One region of the Streptosporangium sp. 'caverna' genome, then DNA from elsewhere that is predicted to be linked to it. Evidence: riboswitches for the same ligand, from Rfam matches in the RefSeq annotation. Region 1 holds a riboswitch; the other holds the start of a gene.
What was found. Region 1 has a riboswitch for glycine ahead of gcvP (aminomethyl-transferring glycine dehydrogenase). Riboswitches for the same ligand answer to the same signal wherever they lie in the genome.
Positions count from the first base shown of each region.

Region 2: another riboswitch for glycine. It lies ahead of gcvT (glycine cleavage system aminomethyltransferase GcvT); the one in region 1 lies ahead of gcvP (aminomethyl-transferring glycine dehydrogenase).

Region 1 is NZ_CP029711.1:3,954,762-3,961,156, reverse strand. It holds gene gcvP (aminomethyl-transferring glycine dehydrogenase) at 1-1,063, opposite strand, end outside; glycine riboswitch at 1,221-1,312, opposite strand; gene DKM19_RS17480 (MerR family transcriptional regulator) at 1,327-1,947, opposite strand; gene DKM19_RS17475 (bifunctional nuclease family protein) at 2,092-2,562, opposite strand; gene DKM19_RS17470 (MerR family transcriptional regulator) at 2,642-3,292, opposite strand; gene DKM19_RS17465 (FHA domain-containing protein) at 3,319-3,831, opposite strand; gene DKM19_RS17460 (mannose-1-phosphate guanyltransferase) at 4,225-6,395, opposite strand, start outside.
Region 2 is NZ_CP029711.1:1,581,522-1,587,916, forward strand. It holds gene gcvH (glycine cleavage system protein GcvH) at 1-31, opposite strand, end outside; gene gcvT (glycine cleavage system aminomethyltransferase GcvT) at 28-1,119, opposite strand; glycine riboswitch at 1,153-1,247, opposite strand; glycine riboswitch at 1,248-1,346, opposite strand; gene DKM19_RS07120 (PadR family transcriptional regulator) at 1,493-2,107, opposite strand; gene DKM19_RS07125 (ABC transporter ATP-binding protein) at 2,172-2,882, shown strand; gene DKM19_RS07130 (FtsX-like permease family protein) at 2,879-5,656, shown strand; gene DKM19_RS07135 (gamma-glutamyl-gamma-aminobutyrate hydrolase family protein) at 5,674-6,369, opposite strand.

The DNA.
Region 1 (6,395 bases):
GCCCCTCGGGGCCGTGGTAGACGGCGTACATGCCCGCGATCACGGCGAGCAGCACCTGCGCGGTGCAGATGTTGCTGGTCGCCTTCTCCCTGCGGATGTGCTGCTCGCGGGTCTGCAGCGCGAGTCGGTAGGCGGGGCGCCTGTCGGCGTCCTGGGAGACTCCGACCAGGCGGCCGGGCATCTGGCGCTGCAGTCCCTCGCGAACCGCCATGTAGGCCGCGTGGGGGCCGCCGAAGCCGAGCGGGACGCCGAAGCGCTGCGAGGAGCCGATCGCGATGTCGGCGCCGAGCTCGCCGGGCGCGGCGAGCATGGTGAGGGCGAGCAGGTCGGCGGCGGCGACCATCTGGGCGCCGCGCGCGTGGGCGGCGTCGGCGATGGCGCGGAAGTCCCTGACCCGGCCGCTGGCGCCCGGATACTGGACGAGCACGCCGAAGCACTCGGGGAGCTCGCCGGTGAAGTCACTCTCGACCAGCTCGATGCCGATCGGCTCGGCCCGGGTCCGCAGCACCGCCTTGGTCTGCGGCAGCGCGTCGGCGTCGACCACGAACACGTTCGCGGCGCCGCGGCTCGCGCGGCGGGCCAGGGTCATGGCCTCGGCCGCGGCGGTGGCCTCGTCCAGCAGGGAGGCGCCGGCGACGTCGAGCGCGGTCAGGTCGGAGATGACCGTCTGGAAGTTGATCAGGGCCTCCAGCCGGCCCTGGGAGATCTCCGGCTGGTAGGGCGTGTACGCGGTGTACCAGCCCGGGTTCTCCAGGAGGTTGCGGCGGATGACGCCCGGGGTGATCGTGTCGTGGTAGCCGAGGCCGATCATCGAGGTGAGCACGCTGTTGCGCTCGGCGAGGGCGCGCAGCTCGGCGATGGCCTCGGGCTCGCTCGCCGCCGGGGGCAGGCTCAGCCGGTCGGAGAACCGGATCGCCTCCGGCACGGCCACCGCGATCATGTCGGCGGTGGAGGCGAACCCGACCGCCTCCAGCATGCGGGTCTGGTCTGCGTCGTCAGGTCCGATATGACGGGTCGAGAACGGCGGAGAGCTGAGCTCACTGAGCAGTGACAGGTCGGTCATGGAGAGCCTCCCGAGGCGGTGGAGACCGGCGCAGGGCGCGGGCCTATGCCGGATTCCCCCTCTGTCACCTCGACCTGAGAGCTTCGCCTCCCCTGCCGGGGAGGCTTTCACCGTCGGTGAGACGCGACTGGCGGACGCGTCTTCTTTCCAGAGTTGCCTCGTCCGCGCGGTACATGGTGCCTGAGAGATTCCGGGGAGGTTGCTCCTTCGGCGCCCCGATCTTGTCGGGGTCTCTCCCGCACGGTGTCAGTGGCGAGACAACTTTACCCCGTGCGGCGAGCCCTGCGACGACGGGCCAGCTCATCGGCGTGATGATCTTCTAAAGGGCTCTCGCTCGACTCCGCAGGTTCGCCGGGAAGATCTGCGAGGGAGCCCTCCACCTCCTGCCACACCCGGCCGAGCGCGATGCCGAAAACGCCCTGACCTCCCTGAAGGAGGTCGATGACCTCGTCGGGCGAGGTGCACTCGTAGACGCTCACCCCGTCGCTCATCAAAGTGATCTGGGCGAGGTGGTTGACGCCGCGGTCGCGCAGGTGCTGCACCGCGATGCGGATCTGCTGGAGGGAGACGCCGGTGTCGAGCAACCGTTTGACGACCTTGAGCACCAGGATGTCGCGGAAGCCGTACAGCCGTTGGGTACCCGAGCCGTGAGCGGCTCGGACGGTGGGCTCGACCAGTCCGGTGCGTGCCCAGTAATCCAGTTGCCGGTAGGTGATGCCGACCGCGGCACAGGCCGTCGCACCCTTGTATCCGAGGTCGGCGGGCACTTTCACCGGTTGCCCGTCGAACAGCAGACCTTCTTCACCCGCGCGCTGACGTGCCGATTGGCGCCGTTCCGGGTCATCCTGATCGGCGTTTCTATCCTCGCCGCTGCTGACCGCCACGCGGACCTCCGGCTTTCTCTCATCCCACGGCCTGATCTGGGGGTTTGCGCACGGCCGCAGGTTTCACTTGCACCGTAAGACTGGGGCCAAGCTCAGTCAACGACCCCACCCGGCGCGTCGTGAAGCGTAAATGCACCGAAATACCTACCCCGCGCGACCAAAGTCCTCGGGTGTGATCGTGTCAAGGAATTCCCTGAACTTCTCCACTTCGTCCTCCTGGTCGTCGGGGATGATCACCCCGGCTTCCCGGACCACCTCCTCGCTCGCGAAGATGCGTGCGCCGGTGCGCAGTGCCAAGGCGATCGAGTCCGAAGGACGGGCGCTCACCTCGACCCCGTTCGAGAACACGAGATCGGCAAAGAAGATCCCGTCACGCAGCGCGACGATGTTGACCGTGCTCAACCGGATCCCGAGTCCGTCGAGCACGTCACGGAAAAGGTCATGGGTGAGCGGGCGGGGTGGTGGCTCCTCAGCCTGGGCCATGGCGATCGCCGTGGCCTCCGTCATACCAATCCAGATCGGTAGATAGCGCTCCCCTTGCGCCTCCTTGAGCAGGACGATCGGCTGGTTGGAGGGCATCTCAACCCGAACGCCCACGACGTCCATCTGCAACACGGGCTGCTCCGTCTTCGCTGGATTCCGACCGGTTTGTTCAACGTAACACTCGTGGGGGTACGAGTGCCTGGTCAGGTTCTCACCGACCCAGGACCCCACGAACGCCCGAACGCAGAAGTGAGGCGTGCAATTCCAGCAGCAGACCCGTTATCTCCCTGGCCGTCTCGTCGGCCTGGTCGATGGCGCCCGGTCCGCGGCGGTGCAGCAGCGGGGCGACGGCCTGCTCCACGAGCCCGGCCTCGCGCTCGGCGGCGGCCTTGACGGCCCGTAGGTGACGTGCGTGCAGGCCGAAGGCCGCCAGGGCGCCGACGCTGCGGGCCACGGCCAGCGCCTCGGCGCTGTAGTAGCGGGCCACGGCGGCCAGCAGGCCGTAGTCCTCCAGCTCGGTGAGGGTCTCCTCGTCGAGCTCGGCGGCGGCGAGCAGCTCCTCGCGGCTGAGACGGACCTCGGGGGGCGCGTCGTCGGGGACGACCCGCGGTTTCGAGGCCGGCCGATCATCGCGGTCGGCCGCCTCGAGATGGTCCTTGATCACACGCAGTGGCAGGTAGCGGTCACGCTGCTCACTGAGGATGTAGCGCAGACGCTCGACGTCGGCGTAGGTGAACTTGCGGTAGCCCGAAGGACTGCGCTCCGGCTCGATCAGCCCCTCGCCCTCCAGGAAACGAATCTTGGAGATGCTGACGTCGGGGAACTCGCTCTGCAGGAGAGCGAGCACCTCCCCGATGCTCATGTGCGCACGAGCGGCCTGCGAGCTCATCATCCTCCAGCGGCGCCACGGGTGAGGAAGACCAGGCGGAACTTGCCGATCTGCACTTCGTCCCCGCCGTACAGGGGGACCTCCTCGATCCGCTCACGGTTGACATAGGTGCCGTTCAGGCTGCCGACGTCGCAGACGGTGAACACCCCGCCACCGTGCCGGCGGAACTCCACGTGACGGCGCGAGACGGTGACGTCGTCGAGGAAGATGTCGCTCGCGGGATGGCGGCCCACGGTGGTGAGGTCGCTGTCCAGAAGGAAGCGGCTGCCCGCGTTGGGACCGTGCCTGGCGACCAGCAGGGCGGTGCCCGGAGGCAGCCGATCCACGTCCTGTCGGTCGGCAAGAGGCGCCTCTCCGATCTCCGGCTCGTAGGTCTCGATCCTGGAGAGGGAAATGGTCGACGTGCTGACTTCGGGTGCTTCGACCCTACTCAGCGGCGACCCGCAGTGTGAACAGAAACGGGCATCCTCAGGGTTGGCATGACCGCACTGCGTGCAGTAGACGCTCGGCATCGATCGGCTCGGCCTCCTACCGCGAAGACGCGGCAACGGTGCTCAGGATGCGCGCCTCGCTTCTTCGCTTCTCAAGTATTTGTTCAGACTGCGAATGTCGCAACCTACAGTGATGAGAGTCGAAGGTCAAGGCTGACGCTGGACCGCGGGTTCGGTCGGTGACAAAGTTACAGCCGGTACTGCCTCCGGTCCATGCCGCCGCGCTGGATTCGCTGTGTTTACCGTCTCTTCCGCGTGTTGATGTGTGTCTCCGCATCCGTGTGGTTCCGCTGTGCTCACCGTGCGTGTCGTACGCGCCGTTCGCTGCGTGCGTGTTGCCGTGTGCGCGCCGTGCGCGCCAGGTTCGCTGTGTTCGCCGTGTTCATCGGGTGACCGGGATCGGACGAGTGCCCCTCAGCCGCCGGCGGCCTCCTCCACCACCCGCGCCCAGTGCTCGATCATGACCTGCGCGGAGTCGACGTCGAACCCCTCGGCCCACAGGTGGGTGACGGCCTCGGCCGGGTCGGGCAGCACCAGGGCCCAGCTCCCGTCCTCGGCGACGACCCGCACCCCGTCAGTGGTGTCGATGCGGTAGTGCTCGGCGGCCTCGATGACCGAGCGCATCACCGCGCCCTTGGCCGCCCACGGGGTCGGCACCGTCCGGCGCAGCAGCTTGGCCTCGGGGATCCTGGCGTCGATCTGGCTGAGCGACAGCCGGGTCCTGGCCACCAGGCCGAGCAGGCGCAGGAACACCGCCAGGCCGTCCACCGTGGGCCCGAACTCGGGCACGATGAAACCACCCCGCCCATCGGCCGCGAAGACCATCTCCGGCCTTCTGGCGGCCGCGGTGAGCGCGTCGATCGCGGTGGAGGTCCACTCCGCCTGCACCCCGTGGAACCGGCAGACCTGCTCGGCCACCCGGGTGGTGGTGACCGGCAGCGCCACCCGGCCGCCGCGCCGCTCGGCCGCGACCAGGTCCAGCACCACCAGCAGGGCCCGCTCCTCGCTGATCAGCTGGCCCATCTCGTCCACGAGGGCGACCCGCTCCCCCACGGGGTCGAACCGCACCCCGAAGGCCGCCCTGGAGGAGCTGACGAGCTCCGCGAGGCGCTGGAGGTCGCGGCGGCGCTCGGCGAAGGTCTCGGTGGGCGAGGCGTCGTCCAGCCGGTTGTTGACGGTGAGCACGTCCACCCCGACCCTGCCGAGGAGGCTGGGCAGCACCAGCGAGGAGGTGCCGCCCGCGCAGTCGACCACGACCTTCATGTCGGCGTCGCGGACCCCGGTGATGTCCACGCAGCGCAGCAGCTCGTGGGTGTAGTCCTCCACGGCCCTCGCGGGGAAGCTGAGCTCGGCGATCTCGCCGGGGAAGGCCCGGCGGAACTCCTGGCGGGCGAAGACCCGGTCCAGCTTGCGCTGGGCCGCCGGGGACAGGTCGGCGCCGTTCTCGTCCATGAAGACGATGTCCACGCTCTGGGGGTCGCCGGGGGTGGTGCGCAGCGCGATGCCGCCGACGGCCTTCTCCCTGGCGGTGTGGAAGCGGGCGACGGGAAGCGCGGCGGCCTCCAGGTCGAGCACGTTGATCGCGCTGGCGTTCAGGGCGCTGATCACGGCCCGCTTGAACGCCCGCGCGGCGCGGGAGGAGTCTCGGGAGGTGATGACCGAGGCGCCCTTCTTCAGGGTGGTGGCGTAGGCGCTGGCCAGCCGGACGCACAGCTCGGGGGTGATCTCCACGTTGACCAGCCCGGACACCCCTCGCGGGCCGAACAGGTTGCGCTGGCCCCTCGGCTCCCAGATGACGCTGTTGTTGATCACCGCCCCGGCCTCGATGGTCTTGAAAGGATAGATTTTGACGCCGGAGGAGATGTACGCCTCGGCCTCGATGATGCACTCGTCGCCGACGACGGCGCCCTCCTCGACCCGGGCGCCGGTCATCAGGTCGGTGTTCTTGCCGATGACGCAGCCGCGCAGGTGGGCGCTCGGCCCCACGTAGACGTTGTCGTGAACGGCCGCGCGATGCAGGAAGGCCCCCTCGCGGACCACGGCGTTGCTGCCCAGCACGGAGTATTCGCGCAGCTCGGCCCCTGCCTCGACCTTGGCGTAGTCGCCGATGTAGAGGGGGCCCTTGAGGATGGCGTCGGCGTCCACCGAGGCGCCCTCGGCCACCCAGATGCCCGGGGAGACCTCGAAGGCGTCGATGTCCACCTTGACGCGGCCCGAGAGCACGTCGGCCTGGGCCTTGAGATAGCTCTCGTGGGTGCCGACGTCCTCCCAGTAGCCCTCGGCGACGTAGCCGTACAGGGGGGCGCCGCGCTCCAGCAGCTTCGGGAACACGTCGCCCGACCAGTCGACGGACTCGCCGGCGGCGATCTCGTCGAGGACCTCCGGCTCCATCACGTAGATACCGGTGTTGACGGTGTCGGAGAAGACCTGGCCCCAGGTGGGCTTCTCCAGGAAGCGCTCCACCCGGCCCTGGTCGTCCACGATGACGATGCCGAACTCCAGCGGGTTGGGGACGCGCTTGAGCCCGATGGTGACCATCGCGCCGTTCTCACGGTGGAACCTGACCATGTCGGTCAGGTCGATGT
Region 2 (6,395 bases), 2.4 Mb from region 1:
TGTACTGCAGGTCCTCGGGAATGCTGCTCACTTTTTCCTCCTGTAGAAAGGCAGTTCGACGACGTCGACTGCCTCGTGGCTACCCCGGATGTCCACGGCCAGGCCGGTGGACAGGCCGTTGTCCACATAGGCCATCGCGATGGGCCTGCCCAGTGACTGGGAGGGCGCTCCGCTGGTGACCTCGCCGACGACGCTGCCGTCACCGGCGACGACCACCGGATACCCATGGCGGGGCACCCTGCGGCCGGTCGCGATCAATCCGACCAGGCGGCGGGTCGGCGGGACGTCCTTGAGCGGTTCCAGGGCGGCCCGGCCGACGAAGTCGCCCGGTTTGTCAAACCTCACCACACGGCCCAGCCCGGCGTCGAACGGAGTGTGCTCCGCCGACAGTTCATTGCCGTAGAGCGGCATGCCCGCCTCCAGGCGGAGGGTGTCGCGTGCGGACAGTCCGGCGGGGATCAGGCCGTACGGCTCGCCCGCCTTGGTGAGCGCCGCCCAGAGCGGCTCCGCGTCACCGGCCGGGACGAACAGCTCGAAGCCGTCCTCGCCGGTGTAACCGGTGCGGGCGACGAGCGCCTCGCGGCCGGCCACGGTGGCGGGAAGCCCCGCGTAATATTTGAGCCCGTCGAGGTCGGCGTCGGTGAGCTCGCCCAGGATGGCCTGTGCCCGCGGGCCCTGGACCGCGATCAGCGCGTACTCCTCGGAGCGGTCGTCCACCGTCGCGTCGAAGTCCTTGGCGCGATCGGTGAGCTCGGCGGCGACGCGGGGATAGTTGGAGGCGTTGGCGACGACCATGAACTCGTCGGGGGCCAGCCGGTAGACGATCAGATCGTCCAGCACGTGGCCTTCGGCGTCGACGATCATCGTGTAGCGGGCGCGGCCCGGCTCGACGGCGGAGATGTAGCCGACCAGCGCGTAGTCGAGGGCCTCGCCGGCCTGCGGGCCGGTCACGAAGATCTCGCCCATGTGGGACAGGTCGAACAGTCCTGCCGCCTGGCGGACCGCGTTGTGCTCGGTGGACTCGCTGCCGTAGCGGAGCGGCATCAGCCAGCCCGCGAAATCGGTCAGCGTCGCGCCGAGGGTCTCGTGGACGCCGCGCAGCGGCGTAGGTCGGGACATGTTCGCACCTCAGGCAGGGGACAGATGAGAGCATCCTCCCCCTCTGTCATGGGTGCCTGAGAGTTTCGCCCGATTTTTGCCGGACTTTCACCTTCGGCGAGGCCGCGGGGCCTGCTTTCCAGAGGACACCTACCCGTACGGTCCTTTGCCTTGAGAGGTTCGCGGGGAGGGCTTGCTCCTTCAGGGGTCCTGGTCTGGCTGTCAGGACGCTCTCCCGCACGGGATTCATCGGTGTTGCGACCAGCCTAACGGCCCGCACCTGCCCGGCGAAATCCCCCTGCGGTGAGGCCCCCTTCCCGGCGCCTCCCCGTGCCTGGCCCGCCTTGCCGGCGGGTCGCTCCGCGCCCCGGGATCGGACATCGGGAAGGCGGGGTCAGGCGCTTTCGCCCGCCGTGAGCAGACCGTCGCCGGGGAGGTCGTCCTCGGCGGGCGCGTCCTCGGTCCGTACGGTGCGCACCGCTCCGCCGCCGGCGGCCGTCGCGGCCAGACGTTCCTCGGCGCCGTCGACGATCTGCAGGTCGGCCCTGGTGTGCGCGATGGCCGCGTCGACGAGCAGGGACACCAGGGGGTCGTTCTGCTCGCGGCGAAGGCGCGTCAGCGCGGCCAGGTCCGACAGGTATGCCCTGCGCTGCGCGGACACGAACGCGCCGAGGGACTCCGTGCCCAGCCGGCCGGCCGCGAGCAGCTTGAGGAACAGCTCGTCCCGGAACCCCGACGAACGGATCCACGGGGTGCCCGCCCACTCCCGGAGCTCGTCGGCGCCCGCCTCGGTCAGCTGGTAGAGCGTCTTGTCCGGGCGGTCGCTCTGCGCCACGTGGCTGCGGGTCACGTGACCGTCCCTGACCAGCCGTTCCAGGATCTGGTACAGGTGCCCGATGTTGAGACCGCCCCACTGGGGGCCGACCGCCGACTCGAACCGGGCCTTGAGTTCGTAGCCGTGGCTGGGCCCGTCGGCCAGCAGGGTGAGTACGGCATGGCTAAGCGGCATGGTTCCTACATTGCCACAGGGTAAGGGTTTCGCGGCCTTCATACATTGTGACAATGTATCGACCATGAGCGTTGACGTCAGCTTGAGAGGCATCAGCCGCGCCTACGGCTCGACCAGGGCGCTCGACGAGGTCAGCCTGGAGGTCGAGGCAGGTCAGGCGGTCGCGTTCATGGGGTCCTCCGGAGCGGGCAAATCCACGCTGCTCCATCTCGTCGGTGCGATGGATCTCCCTGACGGGGGCGAGATCCACGTGGCGGGGGAGCGGGTCGACATCCTCGGACGCAGAGGTCTGGACCGGCACCGGCGCCGCGTGGGTTTCGTCTTCCAGCGGTTCCACCTGCTTCCCGCCCTCAGCGTGCTCGACAACGTTCTTGCTCCCGTGCTTCCGCGGCGGGTGGACTTCGACCGCCGGGCGCGGGCCCGCGAGCTGCTCGGCTCGGTCGGGCTGACGGGCAGGGAACGGGCGCTGCCGGGAGAGCTGTCGGGAGGCCAGCAGCAGCGGGTGGCGATCGCCCGGGCGCTGATCGGCCACCCGCCCCTGCTCCTGGCGGACGAGCCGACCGGCAACCTCGACAGCGTCACCGGACAGGAGATCGTCGACCTGCTGTTCTCGATCCGGGAGGAGTACGGGATGACCATGCTGATCGCCACCCACAACCCGGAGGTGGCGGCGGCGTGCGACCGGGTGGTCCGGATGCGGGACGGCCGGATCGTCGGGGACGACCGGGTGACGCCCACCGAGGACGTGCTCGACCGGATCGGGCGTCTCGGATGATCCGCCTGGTCCGGGCACAGCTCCGACATCGGCTCGGCCGGGCCCTGGTGCTGCTGCTCGGCATCGTGATCGCGGCGACGGGCTTCACCGTGCTGACCGGGACCGCCGCGACCCAGCGCCTGGAGATCATCGGCACGGTGGAGAAGAACTTCCGCTCGCAGTACGACATCCTGGTCCGCCCGAAGGGCTCCGCCACCACGCTCGAACGCTCGCAGGGGCTGGTCCGCGCCAACCACCTGTCCGGCATCTTCGGCGGCATCACCATGGAGCAGTACGAGAAGGTCAAGGCTGTCAACGGCGTCGACATCGCCGCCCCCATCGCCATGATCGGCCACTTCGAGCAGATCGGGAGGTCCCTGATCGACGTGACGGACCTGCTGCGCCGGGGCGACCGCACCATGTTCCGGGTGGAGCGCACCCGCGTCACCGACCGGGGCCTCACCCGGATCCCGTTCCGGCAGCCGCAGTACGAGTACGTCACCCGCCGCCAGGTCGCGCTCAGCATGCACAAGTACAGGGAATACGACCGTCTCACCGCGGGGGCGTGGGAGAAGCTCGACGGCGGCCGGCAGGTCCGGTTGAGCACCTCGCTCGACTGGCCCCAGGGATTGGCGGCCAGCGCCTTCCCCTCCGAGCGGACGATCCCTACCAGTGGGTACTGGTCGCTGCAGAACGGCGAGGGACCGCTGTTCGGCCCCGGGCTGTGGGACCCGCCGCGCGGGCGGGCGGCGATCCGGATCGAGCAGGAATTCCCCTTCCTGCTCGCCGCCGTCGACCCGGTCGCCGAGGCCCGCCTGACCGGGCTGGACCGGGCGGTGGTGGAGGGGCGTTACCTCGGGTACGACACGCCCCAGGAGGTGTCGAGCGAGGTCAAGATGCTCGCGGCGTCCATTCCCTACGTCGACCAGCAGGACGAGATCGTGATCCGGCGACTGCCCGAGGAGGTGACGGAGAAGGTCATCCAGGGCATGCCGGCCAAGCGGTTCCTGTCCTACCTGGACACGCGGCGAGGCGAGGCGGTCAAGCGGACGACCATCGGCGCCGAACAGGTCTACGAGAAGATGCTCGACGACTGGACGGACTTCCCCCCGAACCAGTTCTGGCCGCTCAAGCGGTACTGGACGTCGGCGCCTGCCGAATACCGAGAGCGGGACGGGCGCAGGCTCGCCGCGCTCCCGGTGCGGAACGCCCCCGAGGCCTGGACGACTCCGTTGGTGAAGGAGAACAGCTCCCCGGAGAACAACGCCCCGACCGCCCCGGTCGGGGCGGTCGACACCCAGTTCCGCACCCTGACCTACCGGACGATCCAGGGCTGGGTCTTGGACGGACTCAACAGCCGCGTCGTCGGCAGGTTCGACCCCCGCAAGCTGCCGGGGTTCACCGAGCTGACCCGTCTGGCGATGCAGACCTACAGCGCTCCCGTCGCCCGGCCGGGCGACGACCGGACCGCGGCGTTGCTCGGGAACCGGACCCTGCTGCCCAACGACAACGTCGCCGGATACCTTCAGGCTCCGCCGCTGCTGCTCGTCAACCTCCAGGAACTGGAGAAGATCAACCGGAGGACCGAGGGGCAGCCCGCGCTGAAGGCGCCGCTGAGCGTGATCCGGGTGCGGGTCGCCGGTGTCACCGGGCCCGATCCGGTGAGCCGGGAGCGGATCAACCAGGTGGTCAGGGACATCGTCGCCGCCACCGGGCTGGAGGTGGACATCACGGTCGGCTCGTCGCCGTCGCCGGTAACGGTGGAGCTGCCCGCGGGGTCCTTCGGGCGTCCCGCGCTGACTCTCGAAGAGGGATGGGTGAAGAAGGGCGTCGCCTACCGGATCCTGGACGCCGCCGACCGCAAGTCGCTCGTACTGTTCGTCCTGGTCCTGGCCGTCTGCGGGCTGTTCGTGGTCAACGGCGCGGCGGCGGCCGTGCGGGCCAGGAGGTCCGAGCTCGGCGTGCTGGCCTGCCTGGGCTGGTCACGGCCGAAGCTGTTCGGGACCGTGCTGTCCGAAGTGGGGACGGTCGGGCTGCTGGCGGGCGTCGCGTCCGCCGCGCTGGCAGGCCCGGTCGCGTCGTGGTCGGGGGTGGCGCCGCCGGGGCAGCGGGCATGGCTGGCGGTCCCCGCCGCGATGACGCTGGCGCTGCTGGCAGGCCTGGTCCCGGCCTGGCAGGCCTCACGGGTGCCGCCCGCGGAGGCGGTACGGCCCGCCGTACGGCTGCCGCGCCGGGCGCGCTCGCCGCGCGGGGTGGCCGGGCTGGCGATGAGCGGGCTGACCAGGTTTCCCGGCCGGACCCTGCTGGGCGCGGCGACGCTGGCGGTCGCGGTCTTCGCGTTGACCGTGCTGCTCGGCGTCACCTACGGCTTCGAGGGCCGGGTGGTGGGCTCGCTGCTCGGTGACGCCATCGTGGTCCAGAGCCGACCGGCCGACTACGCGGCGATCGCGGTGATGTTCCTGCTCGCCGCGCTGGCCGTGGCCGACGTGCTCTACCTCGGTGTGCGGGAGCGCGACACCGAGCTGGCGGCACTGCGCGGGTCCGGCTGGACGGGCGGCGCGCTCGCCCGCCTGATCGTCCTGGAGGGGGCCGGCCTCGGCCTGCTCGGCGCGCTCGCGGGAGCCCTGGGCGGGGTGACGGCGTCGTTCGCGCTGGCGGGCGAGCTTCCGGCCGTGGTGATTCTGGGAGCGGGCGTGGCGGTGATGGTGGCCGTCGTACTCGCCACCCTCGCCTCGGTCGTCCCCGCCCTGCTCGTCCAGCGGCTGCCGTTGGCCCGCATCCTCGCCCAGGAGTGAGGAGGCGGAGATCTCGCTCAGAGGCGGATGTGCTCGACCAGGGCCTCGAACAGGGCGGACTCGTCCTCGGTCTCGGGGTGCCACTGGACCGCGAGGGCGAACGGGTGGTCCACCAGCTCGACGGCCTCGATCGTGCCGTCCTCGGCGTGAGCGGTCACGGTCAGGCCCGTCCCCAGGCGGTCGATCGCCTGGTGGTGGGAGTGGGCCACGTCCACGCTCTCGGTATCGAAGATCTTGGTGATCTGGCCGCCCGGCTCCAGCCGTACGGGCATCCGGCCGTAGCGACCGGGGGCCGGGGCATGCCCCTGGTGGCCGACGACGTCGGGAAGGTGCTGGTGGAGGCTGCCGCCGAGGGCGACGTTCAGGATCTGGAGGCCCCGGCAGATCCCCAGGAACGGGACGCCCCGCTCCAGGGCCGCCCGGGTCACCCCGAGCTCGGCCTCGTCGCGGAAATCACGGACGTAGCCGGTCCGCTCGTGCGGGATCTCGCCGTACCGCGCCGGGCTGACGTCTCCGCCACCGGCCAGGACCAGCCCGTCCAGGCGGCCCACCAGCGCGGAGGGGTCGCCCGCCGGGGGCAGGATCACCGGTTGCCCGCCCGCGCGGACCACGTGGTCGACGTAGTCGTACGGCAGGAGCGCGGTGTTCATCTCCCAGGCGGCGAACTTCGCGGGTTCGACGTAACAGGTGATTCCGATGACGGGACGGGCCATGATCTCTCTCTTACCGGATGCCGGGA